3 regions of the Embleya sp. NBC_00888 genome follow, and region 1 is predicted to be linked to each of the others. Evidence: riboswitches for the same ligand, from Rfam matches in the RefSeq annotation. Region 1 holds a riboswitch; each other region holds the start of a gene.
The links. Region 1 has a riboswitch for cyclic di-AMP ahead of OG948_RS40475 (NlpC/P60 family protein). Riboswitches for the same ligand answer to the same signal wherever they lie in the genome.

Region 1 (5,199 bases):
CTCGGCGACCTGTTGGGCGTCGTCCTGGCGGTGGACCCGGCCGCGGCGTGCCCGGACGCCGAGGCGAAGGGCTGCTGCCCGTGACCGCGATATCCCTGGAGCCCTCCCCCGCCCGCCGCGATGCGCTCGCCCAGCGAATACGGCTCCTGGTCGCCGCCACCATCACCTACAACGTGATCGAGGCCGTCGTCGCGATCACCGCCGGGACGCTCGCCTCCTCCACCGCACTGGTCGGCTTCGGCCTCGACTCCGTCATCGAGGTCTCCTCGGCGGCAGCGGTCGCCTGGCAGTTCTCCGCCCGCGAGCACGCGGTGCGCGAAGCGCGCGAGCAGCGCACCCTGCGGATCATCGCCGTGTCCTTCTTCGCGCTCGCCGCCTATGTCGGCGTCGACGCCGTCCGCGCCCTGGCCGGTACCGGCGAGGCGGAGCGCTCCCTGCCGGGCATCGTCATCGCCGCGCTCTCGCTCGCGGTCATGCCGTTCCTGTCCGCCGCGCAGCGCCGCGCCGGCCGCGAACTCGGCTCGGCCAGCGCGGTCGCCGACTCGAAGCAGACCCTGCTGTGCACGTACCTGTCCGCCGTGCTCCTGGTCGGCCTGGTCCTCAACGCCACCCTCGGCTGGTCCTGGGCCGACCCCGTCGCAGCGCTGGCGATCGCCGCCATCGCCGCGAAGGAAGGCCGCGACGCCTGGCAGGGCAAGGGCTGCTGCGCGCCCCCGCCCGCCGAACTCCCCACCCGGCGACAGCAGAAGGACGCCTGCGGCTGCCAACCCGGCTGCGCCTGCTGCACCTGAACACCCATCGCGCCACCCCGGCGGCCACCGCGACGCCCGCCTCCAACCCCGCCTCCCCAAAACCCTCCTACGGCCCGAGGCCCGGATCGTGCTCCTGGACGCGGGCCGCCACCAACCCCACGCACCCGCGGCCGACCCCGGCCGGGCAGCGCGAACGGTGGGTCGGCACCCGGCAGGATGGAGGTGTTCGAACCGGCCGGTTCGCGCGGTGGTTCGGATCGGGTCCGGGAGTGTTCGGGTGTCACAGCAGGAGCCACGGGAGCCGGTCGCGGTCATGGAGGACCACCAAGTCGCGATCTACCTGGGGGCGATGGCGGCCGGCGGCCTCGCCGGGTGGGTGTCGCCGTCGATGGGTCCGGGGCTGGAACACGCGATCAATCCGGTCCTGGCCGCACTGCTGTTCGTGACGTTCCTCCAGGTCCCCGCCGCCGAACTGGTGCGCGCCCTGCGCGCGGGCCGATTCCTGGCCGCCGCACTGACCGTGAACTTCGCCGTCGTGCCCCTGGTGGTCGCGGCGATGTTCGCGTTCCTGCCCGACGACCGGGCCGTCCGCATCGGCGTGCTCCTGGTCCTGCTGTGCCCGTGCGTGGACTACGTGATCGTCTTCAGCGGCCTCGCCGGCGCCGACAAGGGACGCCTTCTCGCCGCCACCCCCCTGCTCCTGCTCGCCCAGATGCTCCTGCTCCCACTGTTCCTGCTCCTGTTCATGGGCTCCGAACTCGCCGACACCGTCGAGGCGGGACCGTTCGTCGAGGCGTTCGTCGTCTTGATCGTCATCCCCCTGGCCCTCGCCTGGGCCACCCAGGCATGGGCCGCGCGACGACGCGCCGGGCAACGTTTCACCGACGCCGCGAACACCACGATGGTGCCGCTGATGGCCGCCACCCTGTTCGTCGTGGTCGCCTCCCAGATCCCCAGGCTTGACGACGACCTCGGCCCGGTCCTGCGGGTGGTGCCCTTCTACGTACTGTTCCTGGTCGTGATGGCGTTCGCCGGACTCGCGATCGCGCGGCTGTTCCGCCTGGACGTGCCCGCAGGACGGGCCGTCGTCTTCACCGGCGCGACCCGCAACTCCCTCGTCGTGCTCCCCCTGGCCCTGTCCCTGCCCGACCGCCTCGCCCTCGCCGCGCTCGTCGTCGTCACCCAGACCCTGGTCGAGGTCGTCGGCATGGTCGTCTACGTCCGCACGATCCCCAAATTCCTGCCAACCCACTGACAGCCCCCCGAACCTCCGAACGCCCGAACGTCCCCAGCGGCGGCACTCGGCGCGACGTGAGAACCGCCCCGCCGGGATCTCAGCCGGCGGCTCACGTATCGCATACGTTCGGTGACATCCGTGGAGTTGGGCCGCCGGCGGGCCCGGGTTGCCAATCATTATCAAAACAACCCAAGATCGACTTTAGGGAATTTAGGAGACTTTCCCTTGATAAAGGGAAAAGGAAACGGTCAATTTGGTAAAGACTTGGCAATGCAGAGATCACTGATGATGACCGTGACACTCCTGTGACTAAAGTTCAACGAAAGGCGATCGGTTCCACGTCGACCATCCCGTTCGACACGATCGCCACCGCCGAATTCGGGGACGCGTTTCGGTGACTGTGGGTGACCGCAGTCGTCGCGACGAGAAGCCGGAACCGGGGACCCTCGCAGTCCCTGGGGTGAATCGGTGCTCCGGCACCGTAGGGCGCCTTCTTCCGCCCGAACCCGTCAGCCAACCCGGTAGGCGGCCGAGGAAGGAGACCCGCCACCAATGGCGTCGCAACGTCGTTCCGGGCACCACAGCAAGCCCAAACCGCGCACCGTCGCGCGTACCGCGGCGACCGTCGTCACAGCCGCCGCGACGATGACCGGCGTAATGACCTTCGCCGGCACCGCGAGCGCGGATCCCGCGCAGTCGTTCCAGCAGACCAAGGAACGCGTCAACCAACTGCACAGCGACGTGATCAAGGCCACCGACGCCGCCAACGGCGTCGACGAGCAGATCACCAAGCAACAGGCCACCGCGAACCAGACGCAGACCCGGATCGCCGAGGAACAGGCCGCGCTGAACGCCCTGCGCGACCAGATCGGTGTCCTGGCGGCCAACCAGTACCGCAGCGGCGGCCTGCCGCCGTCGCTCTCGCTCGCGCTCAGCGGCGACCCCGAAGGCTTCCTGCAGAAGTCGCAGATGATGTCCCAGCTCGACGGCCAACAGGCCGCCAAGCTGAAGCAGATCGCGGCGCAGGCCCGAGCTCTCCAGCAGGACCGCACCGAGGCCTCCTCGCAGCTCGCGGAACTGGAGAAGCTGCGCACCGAGCTGAACAAGAACAAGACCGAGATCCAGACCAAGCTCGCCGAGGCCCAACGACTGCTGAACACGCTCAGCGAGAAGCAGAAGAAGGAAGTCCTCGACTCGAACGAGCACAAGAACGACGCCGCTCCACGCGGCGACACCGACCGCAGCTCGCGGGACAAGCCGGACACACCGCCGCCGGCGACCAACGTCCCCGTCTCCGGCCGGGCCGCGGCCGCGGTCGCGTTCGCGAAGGCCCAGATCGGCAAGCCGTACTCGCCTCGGGCCGTGGGTCCCAGCTCCTACGACTGCTCGGGACTGACCCAGGCTTCGTGGAAGGCCGCCAACGTCTCGCTGAGCCGCACCACTTGGACCCAGGTCAACGACGGCCCGCGGATCTCCAAGGACGCGCTGCAGCCGGGCGACCTGGTGTTCTACTACTCGGACAACTCGCACGTGGGCATCTACATCGGCGGCGGCCAGATCGTGCACGCCCCGCGGCCGGGCAAGAACGTGACCATAGCGCCGGTCTTCTCGATGGAGTTCTACGCGGCCGTTCGACCCGGTTAGGCCCATCGGCCGTTCGACCCGGTCAGGCCGATCGGCCGCGCGCCGATCCCTCCACAGCGTCCTCTCCCGGACACGTTCCGACAGGCCCGCTCGGCGAGCATCGGCCGTGAGCGTGCGCGCATCAGGACAGCCGCGAGGTCCGTACCGACCCGCGGCTGTCCAGCCCACGTCGGTCGACGCCGAAGTCCGCGCGCGGCCACGCCGATCGAACACGCGAGGCTGCCGAGGGACGTCCGGAACCCCTGCCATGGTCGACCCCGGCGTGGCGAAGCCCGGACGGCTCCCGGCAGTTGGCCGGGCCGGCGCCTACCCCTGTACCTGCCCCGTGCCCCCGTGCCCCGTGTCGGTCCCGCTGCTCGCCCCACGCGCATGCCCCGAACCGGCCCTCCCGGCACGGACGACGCCAGGCCGTCCCCACCGCGCCACCATGTTCCGCGATCGGGGAACCGGTCGCCGAGCGCCGACGTCACATCACCATGGCCGAGTCGAATGCACGACCACCCGCCACCCGGACGATCATCGTCGTCGCCGCCTCACTGATCGCCGCCGCCTGCCTCGGGATCGGACTGTGGCTCCTGCTCGCAGGAGACGACGACGACAATCCCACGGCGGGAGAGCCGATCCGAACGGCGTCCGATACCCCGGTCACCGCATCGGTCGGCACTCCCGTCGCCTCACCCTCCGCCGGCTCCACCGGAACTCCGGTCACCCCGAGCGCTACGCCGCCGGGCACCACTTCACCCGGCACCCGACCACCCGCCACACCCACCGACGGCCGCCTCGACACGCGGACCATCTCCTTCGCCGACGCCCGCGGCCTCCCCAAGGTGTTCGCCATCGCCGAATCGGCGACACAGGATGCGGACGTCCTGGCAGGCCTGTTCACCGGGGCCCCGACCAAGCGGCCTGCGGAGCCCGTCCCCGCAACCGACTTCGCCCACAACGTCGTGATCTCCGTGACCATCGACGCGGGTTGCCTCGACCCCGAGGGCGCCCGGCTGTACGCGAACGGGAACCGGCTCAGGCTCGACGTACGCTTCCCCGATCGCAACACCCCACCGGAATGCCTCGCTCCGTACATCCGGCTCGCGCGCTTCGAGGTCCCGCGCGCATCCGTGCCGAACCGGCCGGTCCTGGACGGCAGAACACCGGCGATCCCGCCCGCGAACACCCGCTCCTGACACGAGCGTTGCACCCGTGCACGGGCGGCGACCCGGAAACACGCCGGCTGGCATCGCCAACCCCGGGCCGTGCGCGGCGAGATGGTCGGCGAGCGCGGTCGGCTCTGCTGCCGCGTCGCCCGAACCGTTTGGTCCCGTTCGCCGTGACGATCACGCGGCATTGCCATCGTGAGGCTGCCGGGGCGTGAGGTGTCGACGTAGACGAGGTGGCAATCCTCGGCGGCGCAGCTACGGATGCGGTCCGCGAAGGGCCCGGTCTGCGACTCGACCGCGTCCCGGGCGACGGTGGCCGCCAGGTGCGTGCCGCCATGGGTTTCAACCCACTGCCGCTTCCCGGTCGGCCCGATGGCGGGGGCCAGTACCGCGACTGCGACCGCGACTTCGG
Region 2 (5,199 bases), 1.6 Mb from region 1:
CGAGCGGGCCGTCTCGCCGTCCGGGTTGTCGCTGCACGGCATGATCCGGCACCTGGCCGGCGTCGAACGCTGGTGGTTCCACATCCAGTTCGCCGGCGACGACGTACCGATGCTCTACTACACCGACGACGACCCGGATCAGGACTTCGAGCACCTGGACGGCGACCCGGCCGAGGCGTTCGCCCGCTGGCACGCCGAGTGCGAGCGCTCGCGGGAGATCGTCGCCGCCGCCGCGTCCCTGGACGACACCGGTATCCGCAAGGCCACCGGCAAGCCGTTCTCGCTGCGCTGGGTCCTGGTCAACCTGATCGCCGAGTACGCCCGCCACAACGGCCATGCCGACCTCCTGCGCGAACGCCTCGACGGAGCCGCCGGCATGTGACCGATCCCGGGCAACCGGCCGGGGTCACCCCGCACACCCGGGGTCGTCGCGGCGAGCCGTCGAGGGCGACCATCGGCCGCCGCCGGCGAGCGCGCGCCGGTCGGGTTCGATCGTTGACCCGCCGCGTCCGTCCGCCCCGTCGACGCGTAGGTGGGGGCGGGTCCACGGACGGTCCCGGGCCAGGTGCTCGGCCTCGGCGGCGCGCCACAGCCGCCAGAACCAGGCCAGTCCGGGGCCGTCCCGATCCAGCGTGCGCGCCGCGGCGAGTTCGGCCGGCGTGTCGACGTGCACGCGCAGCGCGGTCACCGGGCCGAGTTCGCGCCGGGCCGCGCCGACCCCCTCCAGGATCACCACCGGCGCGGCCGGAACCTCGCTGTAGCCGCTGATCCGGTAGCCGGCCCAGTCGTAGGAGTCGCAGCGGGTGGCCTGGTGTCGGGCCAGCGGTTCGAGCAGTTGGGCGCGCAGCCTGGGCAACCAGCCGAAGAAGTCCCCCGGCCGGGCGAAGTCGTCCAGGCGCACCACCGGCGCGCCGCCCAGTCGCGCGGCGAGCGCGTCGGCGAACGTGGTCTTGCCGGAACCGCCGATCCCGTCCACCGCGACCAGCCGGGTCGCGCCGATCGACGGCGGCAACGCGGCGACGCACGCGGCCGGCCGATCGGCCGTCGCGCCTCGAATGCGATCCGGCCGTTCGATGGGCATCGAAGCAGCCTATCCACCGGTTTGGGCTGTCCCGGGGCCGGCCGCGAGCCGCGTCGGTTCCGCGCCGGCTCCGGGCCGAGTCCGGCCGGTTCCGACTCCTTCCGGGCCGGCGGCCGAGACGAGGGCTCCGATCACCCGGGCGCGAGCATTCTTGTACATTTGTACTTGTACATCTGTACCACTCGGAGGGAGAGGCCCGTGGCCTGGCTGTTCCTGGGGCTGGCGATCTCGTGTGAGGTGATCGCGACCAGTCTGCTGAAGAGCACCGACGGGTTCACCCGGCTGTGGCCGACGCTGGCTTGTCTGGGCGGATACGCGGGTGCCTTCTACCTGCTGACGCTGTCGTTGCGGCAGTTGCAGGTGGGCACGGCGTACGCGATCTGGTCCGGACTGGGGACGGTGGCCATCGCACTGGTCGGCGCGGCGTTCCTGAACGAGCCGGTGACGTTGCTCAAGGCGTTCGGGATGGCACTGGTGATCGCGGGCGTCGTGGTGTTGAACCTGGGTGGTGCGCATTGACCGCGGCCCGGGATCCGGAGGGTCGGCGACTGCGGATCGTGCGCGGCGCGTGTGAGGTGATCGCGGAGGTGGGCGTGGGCAACACCACGCATCGCCTGGTCGCGGCCCGGGCGGGCGTGCCGTTGGGAGCGACCACGTACTACTTCGCCTCGCTCGACGACCTGGTCGCCGCGGCGCTCGCGCACGCGTCGGCCGAGACGGTGCGGCTGCTGGAGGAGTGGGTCCGGCGGGCGCGGGACGCGGAGGACCTGCCCGGGGTGCTCACCGCGCTCACCGCGGAATACCTCGCGGACCGCTCGCGCGCGCTGGTCGAGTACGAGTTGTACCTGGCCGCCGCCCGCAGCCCGGAGCTGCGCGGGTTCGCCCTGGCCTGGGTCGAGGGCGTCGGCGATTTCCTGTCCGTCCGGGTCGGACCGCGCGCCGCCGCCGCGGCGCTCGCCGTGCTGGACGGGACCATGCTTCAGGTGCTGACGCTGGACACGACGCTGGACGAGACACAGTTGCGCTGGTCGTTGGCCCGGGTCCTGGGTGAGGGCGGGTCGTCGTCGGCGAACGGCTCGTCGTAGGCGTCGCAACGGCCCGGCCCGCCGAGGAGCGGCCGGGCCGGTGCCGGCGCCGGGTGCGGTAAAGTCGTGACCGCGAAGGGGAGTAGCCCCGTGAACCGGTCGTCGACATGCTGGAGTCCTCGGACTCCCGGTGGCCGGGCCCGTGCTCGACACGGGTGGGCGAGACCTTCGGCCAGGCATCGACGCACCCTCGTCTTCTCGTGGGTGCACCCCGTCGTGCCGGGCCGAGTGGTCCTCCGGTTGCCGTGCGGCGCTTCGTGAAGACCCGGGGTCCGGCTCTCGCAGAAAGCCACCCGGAATGCGCCTCGACCTTCTGGCGATCCTGACCGCCTTCGGGCTGATCTTCCTCGCCGAGCTCCCGGACAAGACGATGTTCGCGTCGCTTGCCATGGGCACCCGCATGCGTCCGCTCTACGTGTGGTTCGGCACCTCGGCCGCGTTCGTCGTACACGTGGCCCTCGCCGTCGGCGCGGGCGGCCTGCTCGGGCTGCTCCCCGGCTGGATCGTCAAGCTCGTCTCCGCCGCCCTGTTCGGCTTCGGCGCCTTCATGTTGTTGCGCGGCGGAGCGGGCGAGGAGGACGAGGACACCGCGGGCAAGAGCGTGACCGGCTTCCGGCCGGTCTTCTCGACCGCCTTCGTGGCCGTGTTCATCAGCGAATGGGGCGACCTCACCCAGATCACCACGGCCAACCTGGCCGCCACGAACGGCACCTGGTCCACCGCGATCGGCTCGGCCGCGGCACTGATGTCGGTGTCCGCGTTGGCCCTGCTCGCCGGGCGGTTCATCGCCAAGCGCGTCCCGCTGCAGACGGTGCAGCGGATCGGCGGCCTGTGCATGCTCGGGCTGGCGATCTGGTCGCTGGTGGAGGTGTTCACCGGCTGACCCGCCCCCGGCGATGCCCGGCCCCGCGGATGGCGCCCGCGCCGCCGGTCACCCCGACGACGGCGAGGGGCGGATCGGGGCATCGCCGGCATGTCCGGCATGACCAGTCGATCGGTTGCCCGAAATGTGATGTAGGCCGCATGGATATAACGGACATAAATTATATAGCCGACTTCGGGCCGCAATTCATTTTCCGCGCCCCGCGACGAGTCTCGACTATTTTCCGTTACCGCACGATCACGCCACTCTCCGAGATATCCCCTCGTCATCACCGGTGCACAGGAGCCGAACGCGGGAGAGATGTCGCATTTATTCCGCCTTTACCCGCAAGGCGAAGTCGGCGTTTCGGTTGTGATCAGGCATCCGCATTGCCTACCTTTCTCGCCGATTCACCTTTCGGGTGAACCCTGTCGCCGGTACGCCGAATCCCGTCGCCGGCAGCGGGAGGTCTACATCGAAGAATCCGACGGGAGCGGGGGAACCAGGTGAATCGCCGTGGCCGGGATCGTTCCGGTGACGGCTAGGGGTGAAGTCGCGTAACGCGACCGGGCTGCTCCAGTCCGAATCCGACAGCTCACCTCGTAGGCGACAGGAGAGGACCCCATTTCATGCTGTCCACAAACGCTCGCCATCGCGCCGCTCGACCCACCAACGTCCGCCGCTTCGTCGCGGCGGTGGGCATCGCCGGCATGGGTGTCGTGATCCCGGTCGCCACCGCCGGCGCCGCCCCGGCGCAGGCCCCCTCCACCTCCGAGCAGTCCCCCTCCGCCGTGCTGTCGGCGGTCCCCACCGCCGCGGTCGACGCGGCCCCGGTCCAGGCCGCGCCCGCCACGCCGGAGACCGACACGGCCGCCGACAAGGCCCGCTACGTGGTCCAGGCCGGCGACACGCTGTTCCGGCTCGCCCAGACCAACCAGGTCAACGGCGGCTGGCAGAGCCTGTACGAGCTCAACCGCGACGTGCTGCTGTCCGGCCCGGACCTGATCGAGATCGGCCAGACCCTGCGTCTGGACGGCTCGGCGCCCGAGGCCCCCAAGGCCGCCGCGCCCGCCAAGCCGAGCATCAAGGTCCAGCCCAAGACCTCCGTCACGCCGGGCAAGACCACCCCCAAGCCGGCGAGCAAGCCGTCGGCCGACGTGTCGGTCAAGCCCGCGGCCAAGCCCGCCACCGGCGGCTCGAAGGGCAACCAGGCGCCGACCGGCGGCTCCTCGACCGCGTCGAGCAGCAAGGCCGCCCAGGCCGTGGCCTTCGCCAAGGCGCAGATCGGCAAGCCGTACGTGTACGGCGCCACCGGCCCGAACGCGTACGACTGCTCGGGTCTGGTCCAGGCCGCGTACAAGTCCGCGGGCATCTCGCTGCCCCGCGTGACCAACGACCAGTTCGCCGCCGACACGCACGTGTCGGTCGCCAACCTGCAGCCCGGCGACCTGGTGTTCTTCTACTCGGGCATCAGCCACGTCGGCATCTACATCGGTGACGGCAAGATGGTGCACGCCCCCAACCCGCGCAAGTCGGTCGAGATCGCCTCGATCAACACCATGCCGATCGCCGGCGCCACCCGCCCGGCCTGATCGAACCGGCAACCCGCCGCGGTCGGCGCACATATGCTCCGGCGACGGTGACACAACCGCATAGTGGGACGCGCTTTCGGCGCCGTGCCCTCCGACGACGGTCGGAGCGCGCGGCGCCGCCGTGCGTCCCGGCGGACACGCGGGTGCAGGCGGGCGGACCGGGGGCGGGCGGACCGGAGCGCGGGCGTCAGACCGTCAGGACGATCTTGCCCGTGACCCGGCCGGTCTCCCCGCGCTCGTGTGCCTTGGCCGCGTCCGCCAGCGGGAACACCGAGTCGATCGCGGCGCGCAGTCGCCCCGCCTCGACCAGGTCCGCGACCTGCCGCATGGCCGCGTGGTCGGCCTCGACGAGCATCTCCTCGGCCCGGACCCCGTACCGCTCGACGTCCAGGTCCCCGACGTTGTTCACGATCGCGACGAGCACGCCGCCCCGGCGCAGCGTCCGCAGCGAGCGGGGACCGTACTCGCCGCCGACGCCGTCCAGCACGACGTCCACGTCCCGCACGACGTCGGCGAAGTCGGTCGTGGCGTAGTCGATCATCTCGTCGGCGCCCAGCCCGCGGACGAAGTCGTGCTTGG
Region 3 (5,199 bases), on a different replicon from region 1:
GTGATCACCCTGATCGGGGTGTCCCTGCTGCCGGTCGCCGGGAACTGGTCGCAGGGCGGCGACAGCAAGGCGGCCGACTACGGCTCGACGACCAACCTCGGGCTCGCCGCCGCCACGCTGGTCGCGATCCTGGTCCTGCACCGGGTGCTGACCGGCTTCCTGCAGCGCGTCGCGATCCTGCTCGGCCTGCTCTTCGGCACCCTGCTGGCCATCCCGTTCGACAAGGTGGACGGCGGCGCCCTGGGCGACCTGGCCGTCTTCGAGGTCCCACAGCCGTTCGCGTTCGGCGCGCCGCAGTTCGACGTGTCGGTGACCGTGTCCATGCTCGTGGTGATGATCGTCTGCATGACCGAGTCGACGGCCGACATCATCGCGCTGGGCGAGGTGGTGGACAAACCCGCCGACGATCGCACGATAGCCGGCGGTCTGCGCGCCGACGGCCTGGCCACCGCGCTCGGCGGGGTGTTCAACGGCTTCGCGTGCACGGCCTTCGCGCAGAACATCGGCCTGGTCGCGCTGACCCGGATCCGCAGCCGGTTCGTGGTCGCGGTGTGCGGCGGATTCCTGGTCCTGATGGGCCTGATGCCGATCGTCGGCGGCCTGGTCGCGCTCGTCCCGCAGCCGGTCCTCGGCGGCGCCGGCGTGGTGCTGTTCGGCACCGTCGCGGTGGCCGGCATCCGCACCCTGGGCAAGGCCGACCTCGACGCCGGCCCCAACGCGCTGATCGTGGCGGTGGCCCTGGCCTTCGGCGTCTTCCCGATCGCGTTCCCGGACTTCTACCACGCGTTCCCGGACAAGGTCGCGATGATCGCCGAGTCCGGCATCTCGGCCGGCTCGATCATCGCGGTCGTCCTCAACCTGCTGCTCAACCACACCGGATCCGCGTCCCGCGAAGCGGCCGACGAACCGGCGATCCCCGCCCCCACCCGGTCCGCAGGAGCCACCGAACTCCCCAGCCGGGCCTGATCGATCGACGAAGCGAACGGCAACACGGCCACACGGCGTTCCATTTCGGTCACCACCGACCGGACATGGGCGTGGGCCCCGCCGAAGTCCTCGACGGGGCCCACGTGTTGCCGTTCGTGCGTCAGACGGCGAGCTTGGTGCCCACGCTGATCACGTTCGGGTTGTCACCGATGACACCCGAGTTGGCGGTGTACAGGGCCTGGTAGCCACCCTTGACGCCGAGCTTGGCGGCGACGGAGGAGAGCGTGTCACCGGCCTTGACGGTGTAGCTGCCGGAGCCCGAAGCCTGCTTGCTCGCGGCCGACTTCGACGCGTCCTGCGCGGCGACGTCCTGCTTCGGCTGCACCTGGACCTTCGGCGCGTCGGCGCCGGAGTTGCGCGGTGCGGTCTCGGTCGCCGACTCGGCCTTGGCCGCGGCCTTCGGCTCGTCCTGGGCCTTGGTCTTGCCGGTGGTCGAGGACTCGGCCGTGGCGGACGCGTTGCCGCCCTTGGCCAGACCGGCCTTCTGCGAGCAGACCGGCCAGGCGCCGGGGCCCTGCGCGGCCAGCACGCGCTCGGCGACCGCGATCTGCTGTGCCTTGCTCGCCTGCGCGGCGCCGGCCGCGTACTCGCCGCCGCCGAAGGCGTTCCAGGTGCTCGGGGTGAACTGCAGACCGCCGGAGAAACCGTTGCCCGTGTTGATGCTCCAATTCCCGGTGCTCTCGCACTGCGCGACCGCGTCCCACGTGGACGAGGACGCCGCGTTCGCGCTGCCCGCCATGCCCACGAGGGGAAGGACGAGACCCGCACCGGCGGCGACGGCGATGCCGGCGCGACGGCCACGAGAGAGCGAGCGAACGGGAGCGGTGATGGCACGGAAGGTCATTGATTACCTCGTCGGGCGCCTACGAAGTTAGCTGTCGGGTTCGGACGATTGGCCCGGCCTCGCCTGAAAACAGGCATGGCTTCACCCCACGACATCGACATTGCCGATGCCGGCACTCACTTGGTTCCCCCGCTCCTGCCGCCAGTCGATATCGACTGCTTCCCTCGGGCGGCGGCAGGATTCGGCGTACCGCCCGGGGAGTCCGCTTGTGCGAACAACCACGAAGCTACGCACCGGGCCGCCGGGTTGGCAAACATTTCGGGTGCTTTGTGAGGTGCCCCATAGGCAGGAATAACACCGATTTGCCCGATATGTCGCCATCCTCGCAGCTCACGGCGCCGGCGTCCACGGTGCGCGGCCGCGTGGTCACCCGTGCGGCACCGTCGGGCTATTCCGTCGCGGGCAGCTCCACTGGTACGACTACCCGCTCCACGTCCCAAAGGAACGTCGCGCCGCCGGTCGCGAAATTGGCGACGTCGGCCACCGTGGCCCGGCCCTCGGGCGAATCCAGGGTTGCCTCGATACCCGCGCGGGTCGGCGCGTACAACCCGACCACCAGGTAATAGGGCGGCTGCGCGCCGGAGGGGTCCGGATCGCACTTGCCGATGGTCCAGCCGGTCAATCCCGGCATCGTGCGGGCGAGCGGGACGTGCTTCTCCCAGTAATAGGCGTCGAACGCCGCCGGGTCCTCGGGGTGGCCATACAGCACGGTCAGCTTGTACACACGCGACTCCTCGTGGTCGTGGTGGATGTGTCCTGCTGGTGGTGCCCTGTGCGTCCTGCCTCCGACGTGGCACGCCCGGTGCGTCCCGCCGGTACCGCCCTGCGTCCGGCACGAGATGCCCGGATTCGTACGGCGCGGTGCCTACCGGGCTCCGATGGCCTTGAACGCCCGCGCCTGCTCGGTGATGGCCGTCTCGGTCGGCAGCCGTTCCATGCTGGAGGCGCCGAAGAAGCCCACCACGCCGGTGGTGTGCGCCAGCACGTACGCGGCGTCCTCGGGCTCGGCGATCGGCCCGCCGTGGCACAACACCAGCACGTCCGGGTTCACCTCCGCCGCCGCGTCGCGCATCCGCTGCACCCGCTCCACCGCCTCGTCGAGCGAGACCGCGGTGCTCGCGCCGATGCTGCCCTTGGTGGTCAGCCCCAGGTGCGGGACCAGGACGTCCGCGCCGGCCGCGGCCATCGCGCGGGCCTGCTCCGGATCGAAGACGTAGGGCGCGGTGAGCAGGCCGCGCTCGGCGGCCAGCCGGATCATCTCCACCTCCAGGTCGTAGCCCATGCCGGTCTCCTCCAGGTTCTGCCGGAAGACACCGTCGAACAGGCCGACCGTGGGGAAGTTCTGCACGCCCGCGAAGCCCATCGCGGCGAGTTGGTCCAGGAAGTGCGGCATGATCCGGAACGGATCCGTGCCGCACACCCCGGCCAGCACCGGAGTACTCCGCACCACCGGCAGCACCTCGCCGGCCATCTCGACCACGATCGCGTTGGCGTCGCCGTAGGGCAGCAGCCCGGCCAGCGAACCGCGTCCGGCCATCCGGTAACGGCCGGAGTTGTAGATGATGATCAGGTCCACGCCGCCGGCCTCGGCGCACTTGGCCGACAATCCGGTGCCCGCGCCCGCGCCGATCACGACGCCGCCCTGCTCGACCGTCCTGTGCAGTCGGCCCCGCGCCTCGCGTCCGTCCATCTCAGTCCACACGTCCCTTCGTGATCATCTCGTGCAGTCGATCCGCCGCCGCCGTGGCGAACGCCGGATCGTTGATGTCCGTCGCCGCCTCGTGCAACTCGACGGCACTGCCCGCGAGTCCGGACCGCAACTCGTCGAACAGCGCCTTGTCGGCGACGGAATCGTAGAAGGGCGCGCCCTCGACGTCGATCGCCGAGACCCCGCGCAGCGGCAGGTAGAGGGCGGTGGGACCGGTCGCGGCGATCAGTTTCGCGGCGATCCGCCGACCCAGCTCGGCGTTCTCCGCCGGCGTGGTGCGCATCAGCGTCACGGTCGGGTTGTGCACGTACAGCTTCCGCTCCTCGAACCGCTCGGGCACGGTATCGCGCGGGCCGAAGTTGACCATGTCCAGCGCACCCACGCTGACCACCTGCGGCAGCCCCATCCGCCCGGCCGCGGTCAGCCGTTCGGGGCCCGCGCTCAGCACCCCGCCGACCAGGTCGTCGGCCAGCTCGGTGGTGGTCAGGTCGAGGATCCCGGCCAGGAAGCCCGCCTCGGCCAGGTTCTCCATCGAGGTGCCGCCGGCGCCGGTGGCGTGGAAGACCAGCACCTCGTAGCCCAACTCGGTGAGCCGCTCGCGCGCGGCGTCCACGGCCGGCGTGGTCACCCCGAACATCGACGCCGCGACCAGCGGACGGCCCTCGCCGCTCACCCCCGCGACCGCCGCGCGATCCTCCGCGTAGCCGCCCGCCATGCCCGCGATCGCGTCCGCCGCGTTGCCCAGGATCCGCTCGGAGAGCCGGTTTATCCCGGCGATGTCCACGACGCTGTACATCATCGTGACGTCCACCGCGCCGACGTAGGGCGACACGTCGCCCGCGGCCATCGTGGAGACCAGCAGCTTGGGCACACCGACCGGCAGCGCGCGCATCGCGTAGGAGGCGATCGCCGACCCGCCCGAGCCACCCATCGCGAGCACACCGTCCACCCGGCCCTGGTCGAACAGCTCGCGCAGGATGGACGCGGCGCCCTCGGCCATCGCGGCGGTGGCCGCGCCCCGGTCCGCGCGGGTGCGCAGGTCGGCCAGATCGGTGCCGGCCGCCGCCGCGACGTCCGATGCCTGCACGTCGGCCTGGGCGAGCGACTCGCCCAGCACACCCACGTTCATCAGGACCACCTCGGCTCCCCGGGCCCGCAGCCGGTAGGCCAGCCACGCGTATTCGGATCCCTTGGTGTCGAGCGTTCCGATCAGTACGACGGTGGGCATCGGTGCCTCCGGTGGTGTCGGTACGGCTTGCCGGGTTGACTCTTCGGCGGCGGACGGCCGCGCACAGTAACCCAACCGGATGATCATGGCGATGGAAAGCACCGTGCGATAGGACGGGTGGCGAGTTACGAAGTTTTGGCACGTCACGGAGGTATCGATGGCGGAGGAACCGGACGCACGGGTCGCAATCGTCGCGGGAGCCGGCGACGGCATCGGGCGCGCCTGCGCGCTCGCCCTGGCCCGGGACGGCGCGGATCTGGCGCTGGCCGCGCGCCGACCCGAGCCGCTGCGCCGACTCGCCGAGGAGATCGGCGGGCTGACCGGCCGTCGGGTGCTCGCGATACCCACCGATCTGGCCGACCAGGCCGAGTGCCGGGCGCTGGTGGACACCGCGGCCCGGGAGTTGGGCCGGGTCGACGTGGTGGTCAACGT

Region 2: another riboswitch for cyclic di-AMP. It lies ahead of OG948_RS47640 (NlpC/P60 family protein); the one in region 1 lies ahead of OG948_RS40475 (NlpC/P60 family protein).
Region 3: another riboswitch for cyclic di-AMP. It lies ahead of OG948_RS07750 (transglycosylase family protein); the one in region 1 lies ahead of OG948_RS40475 (NlpC/P60 family protein).

The regions. Positions count from the first base shown of each region.
Region 1 covers NZ_CP108785.1:1,414,721-1,419,919, forward strand. Annotated here, with positions in the region: gene OG948_RS40460 (metalloregulator ArsR/SmtB family transcription factor) at 1-84, shown strand, start outside; gene OG948_RS40465 (cation transporter) at 81-791, shown strand; gene OG948_RS40470 (bile acid:sodium symporter) at 1,066-2,007, shown strand; cyclic di-AMP (ydaO/yuaA leader) riboswitch at 2,395-2,532, shown strand; gene OG948_RS40475 (NlpC/P60 family protein) at 2,542-3,633, shown strand; gene OG948_RS40480 (hypothetical protein) at 4,110-4,814, shown strand; partial or broken gene OG948_RS40485 (CGNR zinc finger domain-containing protein) at 4,994-5,199, opposite strand, start outside.
Region 2 covers NZ_CP108785.1:3,022,357-3,027,555, reverse strand. Annotated here, with positions in the region: gene OG948_RS47665 (DinB family protein) at 1-382, shown strand, start outside; gene OG948_RS47660 (hypothetical protein) at 407-1,081, opposite strand; gene OG948_RS47655 (multidrug efflux SMR transporter) at 1,280-1,600, shown strand; gene OG948_RS47650 (TetR family transcriptional regulator) at 1,597-2,166, shown strand; gene OG948_RS47645 (TMEM165/GDT1 family protein) at 2,465-3,049, shown strand; cyclic di-AMP (ydaO/yuaA leader) riboswitch at 3,459-3,651, shown strand; gene OG948_RS47640 (NlpC/P60 family protein) at 3,658-4,620, shown strand; gene OG948_RS47635 (NADP-dependent oxidoreductase) at 4,808-5,199, opposite strand, start outside.
Region 3 covers NZ_CP108784.1:1,980,993-1,986,191, forward strand. Annotated here, with positions in the region: gene OG948_RS07745 (nucleobase:cation symporter-2 family protein) at 1-966, shown strand, start outside; gene OG948_RS07750 (transglycosylase family protein) at 1,088-1,831, opposite strand; cyclic di-AMP (ydaO/yuaA leader) riboswitch at 1,832-2,023, opposite strand; gene OG948_RS07755 (EthD family reductase) at 2,220-2,555, opposite strand; gene OG948_RS07760 (phosphoenolpyruvate hydrolase family protein) at 2,697-3,521, opposite strand; gene OG948_RS07765 (Tm-1-like ATP-binding domain-containing protein) at 3,523-4,767, opposite strand; gene OG948_RS07770 (SDR family NAD(P)-dependent oxidoreductase) at 4,925-5,199, shown strand, end outside.